Regions from separate parts of the Streptomyces sp. NPDC110618 genome, predicted to be linked through region 3. Evidence: predicted binding sites of a transcription regulator. Region 3 holds the regulator's gene; each other region holds the start of a gene.

Region 1 (5,982 bases), on a different contig from region 3:
GGAGAAAGGGCCTCGCCTCACATGGCTGTGCAGACTGCCGCAAGCACCGGTACTACCCCCGTCGACCTCGGACCCGCCGCCGCCCTGAGCTGCCGCGAATGCGGTCACCGCGTCCCCCTCGGCCCGGTCTTCGCGTGCGAGGAGTGTTTCGGCCCGCTGGAGATCGCCTACGACTTCTCGTCCTACGACACCGAGGAGCTCCGCAAGCGCATCGAGGCGGGACCCGCGAACATCTGGCGCTACGCGCCGCTGCTGCCCGTCCCCGCGGACGTGGCCGACAAGCCGAACCTCAACCCCGGCTGGACCAAGCTCGTCAAGGCCGACAACCTGGCCCGTACCCTCGGCGTGACCGGCGGTTTGTATGTGAAGGACGACTCCGGTAACCCGACGCACTCCTTCAAGGACCGCGTCGTCGCCCAGGCCCTGGAGGCCGCCCGCGCCTTCGGCTTCACCACCCTGTCCTGCTCCTCCACCGGCAACCTGGCCGGCGCCGTCGGCGCCGCCGCGGCCCGGGCCGGCCTCCGCTCCTGCGTGTTCATCCCGCACGACCTGGAGCAGGGCAAGGTCGTCATGGCCGCCGTCTACGGCGGTGAGCTGGTCGGCATCGAGGGCAACTACGACGATGTGAACCGCTTCTGCTCCGAGCTGATCGGCGACCCGGCCGGCGAGGGCTGGGGCTTCGTCAACGTCAACCTGCGGCCGTACTACGCGGAAGGGTCCAAGACCCTCGCGTACGAGATCTGCGAGCAGCTCGGCTGGCGGCTGCCCGACCAGATCGTGGTGCCGATCGCCTCCGGCTCCCAGCTGACCAAGATCGACAAGGGTCTGCAGGAGCTGATCAAGCTCGGGCTGGTCGAGGACAGGCCGTACAAGATCTTCGGCGCGCAGGCCGAGGGCTGCTCGCCGGTGTCGGTGGCCTTCAAGGCGGGCCACGACGTGGTCCGCCCGCAGAAGCCGAACACCATCGCCAAGTCGCTGGCCATCGGTAACCCGGCGGACGGCCCGTACGTGCTGGACATCGCCCGCCGCACCGGTGGCGCGGTGGAGGACGTGACCGACGAGCAGGTCGTCGACGCCATCAAGATCCTGGCCCGGACCGAGGGCATCTTCGCCGAGACCGCGGGCGGCGTGACGGTCGGCGTCACCAAGAAGCTCATCGAGAACGGCGTCCTCGACCCCACCAAGACGACCGTCGTGCTCAACACCGGCGACGGCCTGAAGACCCTGGACGCGGTGGCCGGCACCGGCCTGACCGCGACCATCCGCCCGAACCTCGACTCCTTCCGAGAGGCTGGCCTCGCATCATGAGCGTCAACGTCCGCATCCCCACGATCCTGCGCACCTACACCGGTGGCGCCGCCGAGGTGACGGCCGAGGGCGCGACCCTCGCCGAGGTCATCGCCGACCTGGAGAAGAACCACACCGGCATCGCCGCGCGCGTCCTGGACGACCAGGGCAAGCTGCGCCGCTTCGTCAACGTGTACGTCAACGACGACGACGTCCGCTTCGAGCAGGGCCTGGAGACGGCGACCCCCGACGGCGCCGGGGTCTCCATCATTCCGGCCGTCGCCGGCGGCTGATCATTACCGTCGGTAAGGTGCGTCACAGAGAGTTCACCGAATTGCCCTCTCCGTAAGAGAAACGGAGGGGGCAATTCTGCATGGTTAGGCGCGGTAGAGTTGGGGAACGCGCTCCTCTTTGCATGCCGGACGCATATGAACGCGCACTCGGCATGCGACAAGAAGTAGCCAAAGTATGCGTGTCTTTTGCGCCTTTCGCGCCTTCTATGGGGCCCGACTTGCCCTGAATTCGGGCGAATTCTTACTACATTCCGGACCGGGTGCGTCCAGAATTCTCGTCCGATTGACCTGTTGCAGACGGCAGTTGGACAGATACATTCAGCCGCGGTCGACGCGTTCCGGCGCACGCCCCCAACGACTGGGGGGTGAGGTCTGACCCGGGTCCGCGAAGTGTGGATCTGTGCAAGGGCCAGTAATAGGGGAGTTAGGCATGGCTCAGGGCACCGTCAAGTGGTTCAACGCGGAGAAGGGGTACGGCTTCATCGCGGTCGACGGTGGTGCGGATGTTTTCGTCCACTACAGCGCGATCCAGATGGACGGTTACCGCACCCTGGAAGAGGGCCAGCGGGTCGAGTTCGAGATCTCGCAGGGCCAGAAGGGCCCGCAGGCCGACATGGTTCGCGTCACTGCCTGAACGCGCGACCAACGAACCGCAAGCGAGTCTTCTGCAGAAGGGCCCGTGCCCAGGGGACCCAACCCCCTGGGTGCGGGCCCTTCCGCGTGCCCTCCGGGCTGCCGGAACACCCTCGGCGCACCCCGCCCGATCCCTGGGAGCCGCTTGCACTCGCAGGGGTCGAGTGCTAATCATTGGCGTTAGCACTCTGAAGGTGAGAGTGACAAAGAAGGACCGGGTCGGTGAGGCCGCAGGCCGGGTGGGGCAAGGAACCACGAGGCAGGCAGGCCGTCCGTCGCGGGCGCGGGCGCGGTCCGAAGGAATCACCCCCAGTCCTGGAGGGACCACTTCACATGGCCAAGATCATCGCGTTCGACGAGGAGGCGCGGCGCGGCCTCGAGCGCGGCATGAACCAGCTCGCGGACGCCGTGAAGGTGACGCTCGGCCCCAAGGGCCGCAACGTCGTCCTCGAGAAGAAGTGGGGCGCCCCCACGATCACCAACGATGGTGTCTCCATCGCCAAGGAGATCGAGCTCGAGGACCCGTACGAGAAGATCGGCGCCGAGCTGGTCAAGGAAGTCGCCAAGAAGACGGACGACGTCGCCGGTGACGGTACGACCACCGCGACCGTTCTCGCCCAGGCACTGGTCCGCGAGGGTCTGCGCAACGTCGCCGCCGGTGCCAACCCCATGGCCCTGAAGCGCGGTATCGAGAAGGCCGTCGAGGCCGTCTCCGCCGCCCTGCTGGAGCAGGCCAAGGATGTCGAGACCAAGGAGCAGATCGCTTCCACGGCCTCCATCTCCGCCGCTGACACCCAGATCGGCGAGCTGATCGCCGAGGCCATGGACAAGGTCGGCAAGGAAGGCGTCATCACCGTCGAGGAGTCCCAGACCTTCGGTCTGGAGCTGGAGCTCACCGAGGGTATGCGCTTCGACAAGGGCTACATCTCGGCGTACTTCGCCACCGACATGGAGCGTATGGAGGCCGTCCTCGACGACCCGTACATCCTGATCGCCAACTCCAAGATCTCCGCGGTCAAGGACCTGCTCCCGCTGCTGGAGAAGGTCATGCAGTCGGGCAAGCCGCTGCTGATCATCGCCGAGGACGTCGAGGGCGAGGCCCTGTCGACCCTGGTCGTCAACAAGATCCGCGGCACCTTCAAGTCCGTCGCCGTCAAGGCCCCGGGCTTCGGTGACCGCCGCAAGGCGATGCTGAACGACATCGCCATCCTCACCGGCGGCGAGGTCATCTCCGAGGAGGTCGGTCTCAAGCTGGAGAACACGACCCTCGACCTCCTGGGCAAGGCCCGCAAGGTCGTCATCACCAAGGACGAGACCACCATCGTCGACGGTGCCGGCTCCTCCGAGCAGGTCCAGGGCCGGGTCAACCAGATCCGCGCCGAGATCGAGAACAGCGACTCCGACTACGACCGCGAGAAGCTCCAGGAGCGCCTGGCCAAGCTCGCGGGCGGCGTGGCCGTCATCAAGGCCGGTGCCGCCACCGAGGTGGAGCTCAAGGAGCGCAAGCACCGCATCGAGGACGCGGTGCGCAACGCCAAGGCCGCCGTCGAGGAGGGCATCGTCGCCGGTGGTGGCGTGGCCCTGCTGCAGGCCTCGCAGGTCTTCGAGAAGCTGGAGCTTGAGGGTGACGAGGCGACCGGCGCCAACGCCGTGAAGCTCGCGCTGGAGGCCCCGCTGAAGCAGATCGCCGTCAACGGTGGTCTTGAGGGCGGCGTCGTCGTGGAGAAGGTCCGCGGTCTGCAGGTCGGCCACGGTCTGAACGCCGCGACCGGCGAGTACGTCGACATGATCGCCGAGGGCATCATCGACCCGGCGAAGGTGACCCGTTCCGCGCTGCAGAACGCCGCCTCCATCGCCGCGCTGTTCCTCACCACCGAGGCCGTCATCGCCGACAAGCCGGAGAAGGCCGCCGCGGCCGCTCCGGGCGGCATGCCGGGCGGTGACATGGACTTCTGACCAACCCCTGGTTGATCCACGTCCTTGCCGAGGGCGGCACTCCCTGTTCGCAGGGGGTGCCGCCCTCGGGCGTGTCCGGGGTCACATCCGGGACCGGGGAGAGGGGGAATGGGCCGCGGGGCCCGGCGGGTTGACGCTGAAGAGCATTTGATGCACGCGCACATACCTTCCGGTACCCCCCAAGGAGCCCCCACGTGACCGTCACCGCATCCGAGGCCGCCACTCGCGCCGCCGAGATCCTCTCCCGCCCGACCTCGATCAACGGCCTGACCGTCCCCAACCGCATCGTGATGGCGCCGATGACCCGCATGTTCTCCCCGGGCGGCATCCCCGGTGAGGACGTCGTGTCGTACTACGCCCGCCGGGCCGCGGCCGGGGTCGGCCTGATCGTCACCGAGGGCACGTACGTCGGACACGACTCCGCCGGGCAGAGCGACCGGGTGCCCCGGTTCCACGGAGCGGAGCAGCTCGCCGGGTGGACGAAGGTCGCCGACGCGGTGCACGCGGCGGGCGGCACGATCGTCCCGCAGCTGTGGCACATCGGCATGGTGCGCGAGCAGGGCCAGCCGCCGTTCCCCGAGGCCCCCGCCGTCGGCCCGTCCGGGCTGCGCATCGGCGCCGACGAGCCCACCGGGAAGGCGATGACCCGGCAGGACCTGGACGACGTCATCGCCGCGTTCGCCGAGGCGGCCGCCGCCGCGGAGCGCATCGGCTTCGACGGCGTGGAGCTGCACGGCGCGCACGGTTATCTGATCGACCAGTTCCTGTGGGCGGGTACCAACCGCCGCACCGACGCCTACGGCGGCGACCCGGTCGCCCGCACCAGGTTCGCCGCCGAGATCGTGGCCGCCGTACGCGCCTCCGTCTCGCCCGACTTCCCGGTGCTCTTCCGCTACTCCCAGTGGAAGCAGGAGGTCTACGACGCCCGGCTCGCCGAGACCCCCGAGGAGCTGGAGGCCGTCCTCACGCCGCTCGCCGAGGCCGGGGTGGACGCCTTCCACGCCTCCACCCGCCGCTACTGGCACCCCGAGTTCGACGGCTCCGACCTCAACCTCGCGGGCTGGACGAAGAAGCTGACCGGCAGGCCCGCCATCACCGTCGGCTCGGTCGGGCTGAACGGCGACTTCCTCAAGGCGTTCCAGGGCGAGGGCGCCGAGGTGGGCTCCCTCGACAACCTGCTGGACCGGCTGGAGCGCGACGAGTTCGACCTGGTCGCGGTCGGCAGGGCGCTGCTCCAGGACCCGAACTGGGCGCGGAAGGTCCTCTCCGGCCGGCTCTCCGAGCTGGCCCCGTACGACCCGTCGTCGCTGACCAAGCTGACCTGACCGCGGCGCACCACACCGACCAGGGGCCCGGTCCTGACCCGGGCCCCTGCTTTTGGCTTTTGAGTAAGTCAGTCACCTGACTTAAAGTTGCCCGAGTCAAGCTCTTCCGTGCATCCCCTTCTCGGCCGACGGAGGCCCTCTCATGTCCGACACGCCCGCGCCGCCGCGGTCGAATGCCGTGGTGGCGGTGCTCGCCCTCGCAGGCATCGTCGTCTCGCTGATGCAGACCCTGGTCATTCCGATCGTCCCCGAGCTGCCGAGGCTGCTCGACGCCCCGGCCTCGGACACCGCCTGGGCGGTGACCGCCACCCTGCTCGCCGCCGCCGTGGCCACGCCGGTCGTCGGGCGGCTCGGCGACATGGTCGGCAAGCGGCGGATGCTGCTGGTCAGCGCCGTGCTGCTGGTCGCGGGCTCACTGGTGTGCGCGCTCAGCGAGTCACTGGTCTTGATGATCGTCGGCCGCGTGCTGCAGGGCCTGGCCTCCGGTG
Region 2 (5,982 bases), on a different contig from region 3:
ACGACTGCCGTGGCCGCGCCGTGCTGCGGAGGCCCGCCCGTGCGGGCGCCTTCGCGATGCCGCGCCGTCGGCCGCCCGGGCGCGCCGGGCTCAGGTCGGGTGGCCGAGCAGCATCGTCGGTGCCCCCGCCACCCGGGTCAGGAAGACCGTTGCCGCGTTCGGCCCCTGCGGCTTGACCTTCCTGCGCAGTTCCTCCGGTTCCACCGCCGATCCGCGCTTCTTGACGGTGAGGGTGCCCACCTCGCGTTCCCGGAGGAGGGCCTTCAACTTCTTGACGTTGAAGGGGAGTTGGTCGGTGATCTGGTAGGCGGAGGCGTACGGGGTGGGGCGCAGGGTGTCGGCGGTGACGTAGGCGATGGTCGGGTCGATCAGGCCGGCGTCGAGCTCCTCGGCGACCTCGGCGACCAGGTGGGAGCGGATGACGGCGCCGTCGGGCTCGTACAAGTAGCGGGCGACGGGGCGGACTTCGGGGTTGGGCAGGCCCCGGGAGACCAGGGTGCGCGGGCCGGGCAGCAGGGTCGCGCGGACCGTGCCGGGCGCGGTGCCGAACCAGAGCACCGCCTCCTTCACATCCCCGCCGTCGGAGATCCACTCCGCCTCGGCCTCGGCCGGGACCGCCTCGTGCGGGATGCCGGGGGCGATCTTCAACGCGGCCCGGGGTGCCTTCAGCGCCGCCTCCACCGCCCAGGACAGGGGCGGCGAGTACGCCTCCGGGTCGAAGATCCGGCCGCGCCTGGACGAGCGGCGGGCCGGGTCCACGAACACCGCGTCGTAGCCGGACGTGTCGACCTCCGTCACGTCCGCCTCGCGCACCTCGATGAGGTCGGCGAGCCCCAGCGCCCCGGCGTTGGCGCGGGCGGCGGCGGCCGTCACCGGGTCCCGGTCCACCGCGAGCACCCGGATCCCGGCCCGCGCCAGCGCGATCGCGTCGCCGCCGATCCCGCAACACAGGTCGGCGACCGAGGAGACCCCCAGCTCCCGCAGCCGCCCCGCCCGGTACGCCGCCACGCTCGCCCGCGTCGACTGCTCGACCCCGTTCGGCGTGAAGAACATCCGCGAGGCGTCCTCCTCCCCGAACTTCGCCGCCGCCCGCTGCCGCAGCCGGGCCTGCCCGAGCGCCGCCGACACCAGTGCGGCGGGGTGGTCGCGGCGCAGCCGGGTGGCGACGGCGAGTTCGTCGGCGGGCGCGGTGCCGCGCACGGCGTCGAGGAGGGCGCGGCCCTCGGAGGTGAGGAGGGGAGTGAGGTCGTTCACCGGCTCATTGTGGGCCAGTCGGTGGACCGTACGCCCGCCGTGGCGGTGTCGGCCGGGGAACGGCGGAGCCGCCTGGGAGGATCCGGCCCCATGCGAGTAGTAGTACAAAATGATAAAAACCGGTCGCGCCGGGCGATGCGCGTACGCGGTGGACTCGCCGCGCTGGCCGTCGCCGCCATCGCCTCGGGCTGTGTGCAGAACACCGGCCCGGCCCGCCCGCGCGCCCACCCCGCCCCCGGCCGCGAGCCCCTGCTCGCCCCGCCCGCCCGGGCCCTGGACGCCTACGCGAACCGGCTGCACGCCTCCGCCGTGGCCCGCGCCGCCGCCGCGAACCGCTGGGGCCTGGCCGGAACCCCGCTCGCCGCCCCGCCGCCGCCCGCGAAGAAGCCGCGCATCACCACCCGCAGGGGCTTCGAGGTCGACAACCACGTCGAGGACGGACTCCCGCCGGTCTTCACCACCGTCCCGACCGACCGCAAGGTCGTCTTCCTCACCGTCGACGACGGCGCCGAGAAGGACCCGGCGTTCCTGCGCATGATGACCGAGCTGAACATCCCGTACACCGCCTTCCTCAGCGACTACCTGGTCAAGGAGGACTACGGGTACTTCGAACGGATGCATCGTGCGGGCGTCCGCCTGAACAACCACACCCTGCACCACCCTTACCTGCCCGGCCTGTCCTACGCCCGCCAGAGGCAGGAGATCTGCGGCATGCAGGACGTCATCACCGAGCGCTACGGAAAGCGGCCCACACTCTTCCGGCCCCCCTTCGGCAGTTACAACCGCGCCACCCTGCGCGCCGCCAAGAGCTGCGGCATCACCCACGTACCGCTGTGGAACGCGGAGGTCTTCGTCGACCGCTGGGAGTACCGCGAGGTGGACCAGGACATCCACCCCGGCGACATCGTGCTCACCCACTTCCGCGGCAAGCAGCACTGGAAGGGCACGATGCCCGACATGATCCGCCGGTTCCTGAACCGCGTCACCGCCGAGGGATACGCGGTGGCCCGGCTGGAGGACTACCTGTGAGGCCCGCCCGCCCGCTCGCCGCCCTGCTGACCGCCGCACTCCTCACCGGCTGCGCCGCCTCCGCCGACGGCTCCGACCGCCCCGGCGAGCCCTCGGCCCGCGCCCCCCAGCCCTACAGGCACCGCCTGCCCCCGGTGGTGGACCGCGTCCCGACAGACGACAGGGTCGTCTTCCTCACCGTCGACGACGGCGCCGAACAGGACCCCCGCTTCATCGGCCTGGTCCGCGAACAGCGGCTCCCGGTCGCCGTGTTCCTCACCGACAGCGTCGTCGGCCCCGGCTACGCCCACTTCGCGCGCCTGCGCGAGGTCGGCGCCTCGCTCCAGAACCACACCCTCGACCACACCACCCTGCGCGGACTGCCCTACGCCGCCCAGCGCGCCGAGATCTGCGGTCAGCAGCACAAGCTCCGCTCCCGCTTCGGGGTGCGCCCCCGCCTCTTCCGCCCCCCGCACGGCCTCTACGACACCACCACCCTGCGCGCGGCGGCGAGCTGCGGAATCGCGGCGGTGGTCCGCTGGCGGGCCGTCATGAACGCCGACGGCACCCTGACCTACCCCGAGGGCCCGCGCCACCTGAACCCCGGCGACATCGTGTCCGTACCCTCCGACGACCCGACGGGCCTGCCCCTGGTGGAGCGGACGAGACGCCTGCTGAAGGAAATCCGGGAACGGAAGTTGCGGCCGGCGAACCTGGAAAGCTACCTGTAGCCCCTCAGCCCGTCCGGCGCCCGAGGACGAGGCCGTGCAGGCCGACAGGGGGGTGCGGGGGCACAGCCCCCGGGGACGGCCACCCGAACCCGGGGTACGGCAGCCCCGAGCCACGCCAGCGCAGCGAATTGGCACTCCGCTTGACCGAGTGCTAATCGCGGTCATAGTCTCGGGTCTGGCACTCCCCCCTGGAGAGTGCCAAATACGCGACGGGCAGGTCCGGCACCCGCGACGACGGATCCACCTGGTCGCCACCTCAGACAGTTAACCCCGTGAGATCTCCGAAGGGGGAGGTCGGATCGTGACGACCGCCAGCTCCAAGGTTGCCATCAAGCCGCTTGAGGACCGCATTGTGGTCCAGCCGCTGGACGCCGAGCAGACCACGGCCTCTGGCCTGGTCATTCCGGACACCGCGAAGGAGAAGCCCCAGGAGGGCGTCATCCTCGCCGTGGGCCCGGGCCGCTTCGAGAACGGCGAGCGCCTGCCGCTCGACGTGAAGGTCGGCGACATCGTGCTGTACAGCAAGTACGGCGGCACCGAGGTGAAGTACAACGGCGAGGAGTACCTCGTCCTCTCGTCCCGCGACGTGCTCGCGATCATCGAGAAGTAAGTCCACCTCAAGCCTTTGATGCTTGACGCTGCGCCCCTGGCCCCCGCGACCGTTTTCAGAAGCCGGGCGCCGGGGCGCAGTGCCGTTTACACCCACAGATTTCCGAGAGGGCTCCCGCTGTCATGGCGAAGATCCTGAAGTTCGACGAGGACGCCCGTCGCGCCCTTGAGCGCGGCGTCAACAAGCTGGCCGACACGGTCAAGGTGACGATCGGCCCCAAGGGTCGCAACGTCGTCATCGACAAGAAGTTCGGCGCGCCGACCATCACCAACGACGGTGTCACCATCGCCCGCGAGGTCGAGATCGAGGACCCGTACGAGAACCTGGGCGCCCAGCTGGTGAAGGAGGTGGCGACCAAGACCAACGACATCGCCGGTGACGGCACCACCACCGCCACCGTGCTGGCCCAGGCGCTGGTCCGCGAGGGCCTGAAGAACGTCGCCGCGGGCGCCTCCCCGGCGCTGCTGAAGAAGGGCATCGACGCGGCCGTCGCCGCCGTCTCCGAGGATCTGCTCGCCTCCGCCCGCCCGATCGACGAGAAGTCCGACATCGCCGCCGTGGCCGCGCTGTCCGCCCAGGACCAGCAGGTCGGCGAGCTCATCGCCGAGGCCATGGACAAGGTCGGCAAGGACGGTGTCATCACCGTCGAGGAGTCCAACACCTTCGGTCTGGAGCTGGACTTCACCGAGGGCATGGCCTTCGACAAGGGCTACCTGTCGCCGTACTTCGTGACGGACCAGGAGCGCATGGAGGCCGTCCTGGAGGACCCGTACATCCTCATCAACCAGGGCAAGATCTCCTCCATCCAGGACCTGCTGCCGCTGCTGGAGAAGGTCATCCAGGCCGGCTCCTCCAAGCCGCTGCTGATCATCGCCGAGGACGTCGAGGGCGAGGCCCTGTCGACCCTGGTCGTCAACAAGATCCGCGGCACCTTCAACGCGGTCGCGGTCAAGGCCCCCGGCTTCGGTGACCGCCGCAAGGCGATGCTGCAGGACATGGCGGTCCTCACCGGCGCCACGGTCATCTCCGAGGAGGTCGGCCTCAAGCTCGACCAGGCCGGTCTGGACGTGCTGGGCACCGCCCGCCGCGTGACCGTCACCAAGGACGACACCACCATCGTGGACGGCGCCGGCAAGTCCGAGGACGTCCAGGGCCGCGTCGCCCAGATCAAGGCCGAGATCGAGAACACCGACTCCGACTGGGACCGCGAGAAGCTCCAGGAGCGCCTCGCGAAGCTGGCCGGCGGCGTGTGCGTGATCAAGGTCGGCGCCGCCACCGAGGTGGAGCTGAAGGAGAAGAAGCACCGTCTGGAGGACGCCATCTCCGCGACCCGCGCCGCGGTCGAGGAGGGCATCGTCTCCGGTGGTGGCTCCGCGCTCGTCCACGCCGCGAAGGTGCTGGAGGGCGGCCTGGGCAAGTCCGGCGACGAGGCCACCGGTGTCTCGGTCGTCCGCCGCGCCGTCGTCGAGCCGCTGCGCTGGATCGCCGAGAACGCGGGCCTTGAGGGCTACGTCATCGTCTCCAAGGTCGCCGACCTGGAGAAGGGCAGCGGCTACAACGCCGCCACCGGCGAGTACGGCGACCTGATCAAGGCCGGCGTCATCGACCCGGTCAAGGTCACCCGCTCCGCCCTGGAGAACGCCGCCTCCATCGCCTCCCTGCTGCTCACGACCGAGACCCTGGTCGTCGAGAAGAAGGAAGAGGAGGAGCCCGCCGCCGCCGGTCACGGTCACGGCCACGCTCACTGACGTACTCCGTCACCGAAGGCCCGGCACCCGCGTAAGGTGCCGGGCCTTCGGGCTGTCCTGCCCGCGCTACCTCTCCAGGTCCTCCAGCGCGCCCAACTGCTCCATCAGCCCGAGCCGGTCGTACTGCCACCAGCCCTCGGCGATCTTCCCGTCCGGCGTGCAGCGGTGGATGGTGCACCCGGTCATGGACACCTCTTTGCCGGTCGCCGGGATGCCCATGAAGTCGCCGGTGTGCCGGCCGTTCCAGGTCCAGCGGGTGCACACCCGGTCACCCTGGGCCAACTGGTCCTCGACCGTGAACGAGAAGTCGAAGGCGCCCCGCCACATCGCCACTTCCCGGCGGATCGCGTCCATCCCGATGGCGTCCTGCGGACGGGCCGGATCGTGGTCGTGGTAGTCCTCGATCAGCACGTCGTTGAAGGTGGGGTCCTGCGGCCCGGCCAGCTCCTCGAAGAACCGCCGCGCGGTCAACCGGTAGAGCTGCTCGTCACGGATGACGTCCAGGTCGGTGAAGGTCGGCATCTCGTCGCAGAGCGCGACCATCTCCTGGAAGATCTTCCCGGTCTCCGGCAGGTTCGAGTTCCGCATCGCCTCCTCGTACGACGGGAACTCCACGATCTCGATGAGGTGG
Region 3 (5,982 bases):
CAGCAACGCGGCGAGCGCGGCGGGCCGGGCCGCGGAGGCTGTCGCCCGCCAGGGCACCCGCCCACCGGACTACTACGGCGTCTACGCCCACTTCGTCTGCGTACGCCCCGTGGACCCGGACAAGCCCCTCGCCGTCGACAACGGCCCCGCCCCCACCGACCACCCGGTGCTCTCCTTCGGCACCTCGGGCGACTGGATCTGGCTCTGGGACCCCGAGCGCCACAACGGCACCGTGCAGGAGTCCTTCGCGGTCCGACGGGAGGACGTACAGCTCCTCCCGGCCAAGGACCCGAAGAACAGGCGCTGTTAGCTCCAGCGCCCCGTACGCCCGAGCAACAGCGCCGCGGCGGCCGTACCCGCGGTGGAGGTGCGCAGGACCGTCGGACCGAGGACGTACGGGCGGGCGCCCGCCTCCGCGAAGAGGGCCAACTCCTCCGGGGAGACGCCGCCTTCGGGGCCGACGACCAGCACGATCTCCCCGTCGGCGGGGAGTTCGGCGGTGGCCAGCGGCTCGGTGCCGCTCTCGTGCAGGACGGCGGCGAAGTCGGCCTTGGCCAGGAGGGCGGCGACCTGCTTGGACGACGCCGCGTCCGTGACCTCGGGGAAGCGGACCCGACGGGACTGCTTGCCCGCCTCGCGCGCGGTGGCCCGCCACTTGCCGAGCGCCTTCAGGCCGCGGTCGCCCTTCCACTGGGTGATGCAGCGGGACGCCGTCCACGGCACGATCGTGTCGACGCCGACCTCGGTCATCGTCTCGACGGCCACCTCACCGCGGTCGCCCTTGGGCAGGGCCTGTACGACGGTGATCCGGGGTGTCGGCTCGGGCTCCTCGGAGACCGAGTCCAGTTGGACGACCAGCCGGTCCTTGCCCTCGGCCGCCAGCACCACGCACTCCGCCCAGCGCCCGGCGCCGTCGGTGAGGACGACGTCCTCGCCGGGCCGCAGCCGCTTCACGGAGACCGCGTGCCGCCCTTCGGGGCCCTCCAGGACGTACTGTCCTGCGCTCCCCGCGTCGAAGTGCTCGACGACGAACACCGGAGCCGTCATCGCAGCGCACCGCCTTCCCGTCCCTCGGACAACGCTGTCCTGGCGGCGGCGAGTTCGGCCGCCAGCACCTCCACCAGCTGACCCGCCGTCAGCTCCCGCGCCATGCGGTGGCCCTGCCCCGCCCACAGCGCCATGCCCTGCGCGTCGCCCGCCTTGGCCGCCGCCTTGCGCAGTGGCGCGGTGAGGTGGTGGACCTCCGGGTAGGCGGCGGGGGCGTACGGGCCGTGCTCGCGCATGAACCGGTTGACGAGGCCGCGCGCCGGGCGCCCGGAGAAGGCCCGGGTCAGTTCCGTACGGGTGAACAGGGGGTTGGTCAGGGCCTGCTTGTGCACGGCGCTCGCACCGGACTCGGCGGTGGCGAGGAACGCGGTGCCGAGCTGGGCGGCGCTGGCGCCTGCGGCGAGCACGGCGGCGATCTGGCTGCCGCGCATGATGCCCCCGGCGGCGACGATCGGAATACCGACGGTCTCCCGGACCTGCGCGACGAGCGAGAGCAGCCCGATCCCGCTCCCGTCGGTCTCGGGATTGTCCCGGTGGGTCCCCTGGTGCCCGCCGGCTTCCACGCCCTGCGCGATCACGGCATCGGCCCCGGCCCGCTCCACGGCCAGCGCCTCCTCGGCCGTCGTGGCGGTGACCAGCGTGAAGGTCCCGGCCCGGCGGAGAGACTCGAACACCTCGGGTTTCGGCACGCCGAAGTGGAAGGAGACCACCGGCACCGGGTTGTCCAGGAGCACGGCGAGCTTGGCGTCGTAGCCGTCGTCCCGGCCGCTGTCCCGGTCCCCCAGCTCGGTCTCGTACCAGCCCGCCTCACCGGCCAGCTGATGCGCGTACATGTCCACGGCGGCCGAGACAGGGGGCGCGGCGGCAGCCGCTCCAGTGGAGCCGGTGCTTGCACCGGGGTACTCCGGCTGCGGCATGAACAGGTTCACGCCGAAGGGGCACCCGGTGAGTCCCCGCAGCTGCTTGATCTCCTGGTACATGCCGTCGGCGGTCTTGTACCCGGCGGCCAGGAACCCCAGCCCGCCGGCCTCGGACACGGCGGCGGCGAGCGCCGGCACGGACACGCCGCCCGCCATGGGGGCCTGCACGATCGGAAGGGGAAAAAGATCGGTCAGCGCGGAGGACATGACGGCATGTTGTCACGTCCCCCGAACAGTTCCGAATCGGCCCTTCCCAGAGGCATAGGCCACTGGAGAAGGGACCGCTCCGCACCCCTCAGCGGCCGTTGAAGGCGTCCTTCAGCCGCGAGAACAAGCCCTGCTGACCCGGCTGGAACTGCCCCTGCGGCCGCTCCTCGCCCCGCAGCTTCGCCAGCTCCCGCAGCAGCCGCTCCTGCTCGGGATCGAGCTTGGTGGGCGTCTGCACCTCCACGTGGACGATCAGATCGCCCCGCCCGCCGCCACGCAGGTGCGTGACACCGCGCCCGTGCAGCGGGATCGACTGGCCGGACTGCGTACCGGGCCGGATGTCGACCTCCTCCATCCCGTCCAGCGTCTCCAGCGGCACCTTGGTGCCGAGCGAGGCCGCGGTCATCGGAATGGTCACCGTGCAGTGCAGATCGTCCCCGCGCCGCTGGAAGGTCGCGTGCGGCAGCTCGTGGATCTCGACGTACAGGTCACCGGCGGGACCGCCACCGGGCCCGACCTCACCCTCGCCCGCGAGCTGGATCCGCGTGCCGTTGTCGACACCGGCCGGGATCTTCACGGTGAGGGTCCGGCGGGAGCGCACCCGGCCGTCGCCCGCGCACTCGGGGCACGGGGTGGGCACCACGGTGCCGAAGCCCTGGCACTGCGGACACGGCCGCGAGGTCATGACCTGGCCCAGGAAGGACCGCGTCACCTGCGACACCTCACCGCGGCCGCGGCACATGTCACAGGTCTGCGCGGACGTCCCCGGCGCGGCCCCCTCGCCGTTGCAGGTGTTGCAGACGACGGCCGTGTCGACCTGGATGTCCTTCGTCGTGCCGAAGGCCGCCTCGTCGAGGTCGACCTCCAGCCGGATCATGGCGTCCTGGCCGCGCCGGGTCCGCGAGCGCGGCCCGCGCTGCGACGCCGTACCGAAGAACGCGTCCATGATGTCCGAGAAGTTCCCGAAGCCACCCGCGCCGAAGCCGCCCGCGCCGGCGCCGCCGGACTGCGAGAGCGGGTCGCCGCCGAGGTCGTAGACCTGCTTCTTCTGCGGGTCCGACAGCACCTCGTAAGCGGCGTTGATCTCCTTGAACCGCTCCTGGGTCTTCGGGTCGGGGTTGACGTCCGGGTGCAGCTCGCGCGCGAGCCTGCGGAACGCCTTCTTGATCTCATCCTGCGACGCGTCGCGGCGCACGCCGAGAACGGCGTAATAGTCCGTGGCCACCTACGACTCCGCCAGGATCTGTCCGACGTACCGTGCCACTGCGCGTACCGCTCCCATCGTTCCCGGGTAATCCATGCGGGTCGGTCCGACCACGCCGAGCTTGGCGACTGCCTCGCCGCCCGAACCGTAGCCGACCGACACCACCGAGGTGGAGTTGAGCCCCTCATGGGCGTTCTCATGACCGATACGGACGGTCATACCCGGATCCTTCGCCTCACCAAGGAGTTTGAGGAGCACGACCTGCTCCTCAAGGGCCTCCAGGACGGGCCGGATCGTGAGGGGAAAGTCATGTCCGAAGCGGGTGAGATTGGCGGTGCCGCCGATCATCAGCCGCTCCTCGTTCTCCTCGACCAGTGTCTCCAGCAGGGTGGAGAGTACGGCCGAGACCGTGCCGCGGTCCTCCTTGTCGAAGCCCTCGGGGAGGTCCTCGACGAGTGTCGGCACATCGGTGAAGCGCCGGCCGGCGACCCGGCTGTTCAGCCGCGCCCGCAGATCGGCCAGGGACGTCTCGCCGAACGGTGCCGGGCAGTCGACCATCCGCTGCTCGACCCGTCCGGTGTCCGTGATCAGTACGAGCATCACGCGCGCGGGAGCGAGCGAGAGCAACTCGACATGGCGCACGGTGGAACGGGTCAGCGACGGGTACTGCACGACCGCGACCTGCCGGGTGAGCTGGGCGAGCAGCCGCACCGTACGGGCCACGACGTCGTCCAGGTCGACGGCGCCCTCCAGGAAGTTCTGGATGGCCCGCCGCTCGGGGGCGGTCATCGGCTTGACGCCGGCCAGCTTGTCGACGAAGAGCCGGTAGCCCTTGTCGGTCGGGATCCGGCCCGCGCTGGTGTGCGGCTGGGCGATGTACCCCTCCTCCTCCAGCGCCGCCATGTCGTTGCGGACGGTCGCCGGGGAGACGCCGAGGTTGTGCCGCTCGGTCAGGGCCTTCGACCCGACCGGCTCCTCGGTGCCCACGTAGTCCTGGACGATGGCGCGCAGCACTTGGAGTCTGCGTTCACTCAGCATCCGCGCACACCTCCAGAAGTTCGCCCCCGGTCCCCGGGGCGCCTCGCTTGGCACTCTGTGCTTCCGAGTGCCAACTCCGACCAAGCCAGTGTACGGCGGCGGGGTACGCCCCCGGCAAGGCCGGTCCTGTGACGCTAGCGTCGCCGTATGACGGTGACTTGGGAAGACCTCGGGTGGGAGCAGGTCGCGACGGGGGTGGGCCGGGTCCGGCTGCCGGGCTGGGACTGCACGGTGGGGCTGGTCCTCGGCGAGGGTACGGCGCTGATGGTCGACGCGGGGTCGAGCCCGGCCGAGGGGGCGCGGCTCAGGCTGGCGGCGGAGGAGCTGGCCGGTCACCGTGTGACCCATCTCGCGCTGACCCATCCGCACTTCGACCATGTCTTCGGGGCGGCGGCGTTCGCGGGGGCGGAGGTGTACGGCGCGGTCGGCGTCGACGCGGTGTACGGGCCGCACGGCCGGGCGGAGCTGCGGGCGGACGCGGTACGGCACGGGCTGGACGCGCGCGTGGCCGACGAGGCGGTGGAGGTGCTGGTGCCGCCCAAGCACCATGTCTTTGGCGAGTGGACCCTGGACCTCGGCCCCGGCCGCCAGGTGCTGCTGGCGAACGTCGGCCCCGGGCACACCGCCCACGACCTGGTGGTCCTGGTGCCGGGCAGCCCGGAGGTGGTGTTCTGCGGCGACCTGGTGGAGGAGTCGGGCGAGCCGCAGGCGGGCCCGGACGCGGTGCCGTCGCGCTGGCCGGACGCCCTGGACCGGCTGCTGTCCCTCGGCGGGCCGGACGCGCTGTACGTGCCCGGTCACGGAGCGGTGGTGGACGCGGCGTTCGTACGGGCGCAGCGGGACGCGCTGGCGGCGCGTTTCGGCGTGTCGTAGGACCCGCGGCGCCGGTTCTCCTATCGTCATCCGAATGCGCCAGTACTCCGCCGATCTGACCCCGCCCTGGAAGAAGCCGAAGCCCGTCCCCGAGGTCGCCGCGGAGCCGGGACTGGTGGTGGAGGAGCCCGGCACCGGGTTCTGCGGGGCGGTGATCCGCTGCGAGGCGGGCACGGTGACGCTGGAGGACCGCTTCGGCAAGCACCGGGTGTTCCCGCTGGAGCCGCGCGGGTTCCTGCTGGAGGGGCGGGTCGTGACCCTCGTACGACCGTCGTCCGCCGCCCCCGTACGCCCCAGCCGCACCGCCTCCGGCTCGGTGGCCGTCCCCGGCGCCCGCGCCCGTGTGGCCCGCGCCGGGCGCATCTATGTCGAGGGCCGCCACGACGCCGAGCTGGTGGAGAAGGTGTGGGGCGACGACCTGCGCATCGAGGGCGTGGTCGTGGAGTACCTGGAGGGCGTGGACGACCTGCCGTCGATCGTGGCGGACTTCGCGCCGGGCCCGGACGCGCGGCTCGGGGTCCTGGTGGACCATCTCGTCCCCGGCACGAAGGAATGGCGGATCGCCCAGTCCGTGACCAGTGAGCACGCCCTGGTGGTGGGCCACCCGTACATCGACATCTGGGAGGCGGTGAAGCCGTCGTCCCTGGGGATCGCGGGCTGGCCGAAAGTCCCCCATGGGCAGGACTGGAAGAC

The links. The regulator HrcA, encoded in region 3, represses chaperone genes, less so after heat shock. The targets are predictions, from matches to a motif close to TTNGCACTCNGNNNNNCNGAGTGCNAA.
Region 1: the regulator HrcA is predicted to act here: its motif matches at 2,394-2,420, upstream of groL (chaperonin GroEL).
Region 2: the regulator HrcA is predicted to act here: its motif matches at 3,122-3,148, upstream of groES (co-chaperone GroES).

Annotation. Positions count from the first base shown of each region.
Region 1 is NZ_JBVKBN010000018.1:19,383-25,364, reverse strand. Features, by position in the region: SAM riboswitch class I at 1-3, shown strand, start outside; gene thrC (threonine synthase) at 22-1,308, shown strand; gene ACZ7L7_RS27165 (MoaD/ThiS family protein) at 1,305-1,580, shown strand; gene ACZ7L7_RS27160 (cold-shock protein) at 2,011-2,214, shown strand; gene groL (chaperonin GroEL) at 2,547-4,169, shown strand; gene ACZ7L7_RS27150 (NADH:flavin oxidoreductase) at 4,364-5,494, shown strand; gene ACZ7L7_RS27145 (MFS transporter) at 5,637-5,982, shown strand, end outside.
Region 2 is NZ_JBVKBN010000004.1:190,937-196,918, forward strand. Features, by position in the region: gene ACZ7L7_RS09745 (class I SAM-dependent methyltransferase) at 91-1,254, opposite strand; gene ACZ7L7_RS09750 (polysaccharide deacetylase family protein) at 1,390-2,283, shown strand; gene ACZ7L7_RS09755 (polysaccharide deacetylase family protein) at 2,280-2,993, shown strand; gene groES (co-chaperone GroES) at 3,295-3,603, shown strand; gene groL (chaperonin GroEL) at 3,726-5,351, shown strand; gene ACZ7L7_RS09770 (ester cyclase) at 5,418-5,982, opposite strand, start outside.
Region 3 is NZ_JBVKBN010000002.1:119,404-125,385, forward strand. Features, by position in the region: gene ACZ7L7_RS03680 (hypothetical protein) at 1-310, shown strand, start outside; gene ACZ7L7_RS03685 (16S rRNA (uracil(1498)-N(3))-methyltransferase) at 307-1,047, opposite strand; gene ACZ7L7_RS03690 (nitronate monooxygenase) at 1,044-2,174, opposite strand; gene dnaJ (molecular chaperone DnaJ) at 2,263-3,399, opposite strand; gene hrcA (heat-inducible transcriptional repressor HrcA) at 3,400-4,416, opposite strand; gene ACZ7L7_RS03705 (MBL fold metallo-hydrolase) at 4,564-5,289, shown strand; gene ACZ7L7_RS03710 (DUF3097 domain-containing protein) at 5,324-5,982, shown strand, end outside.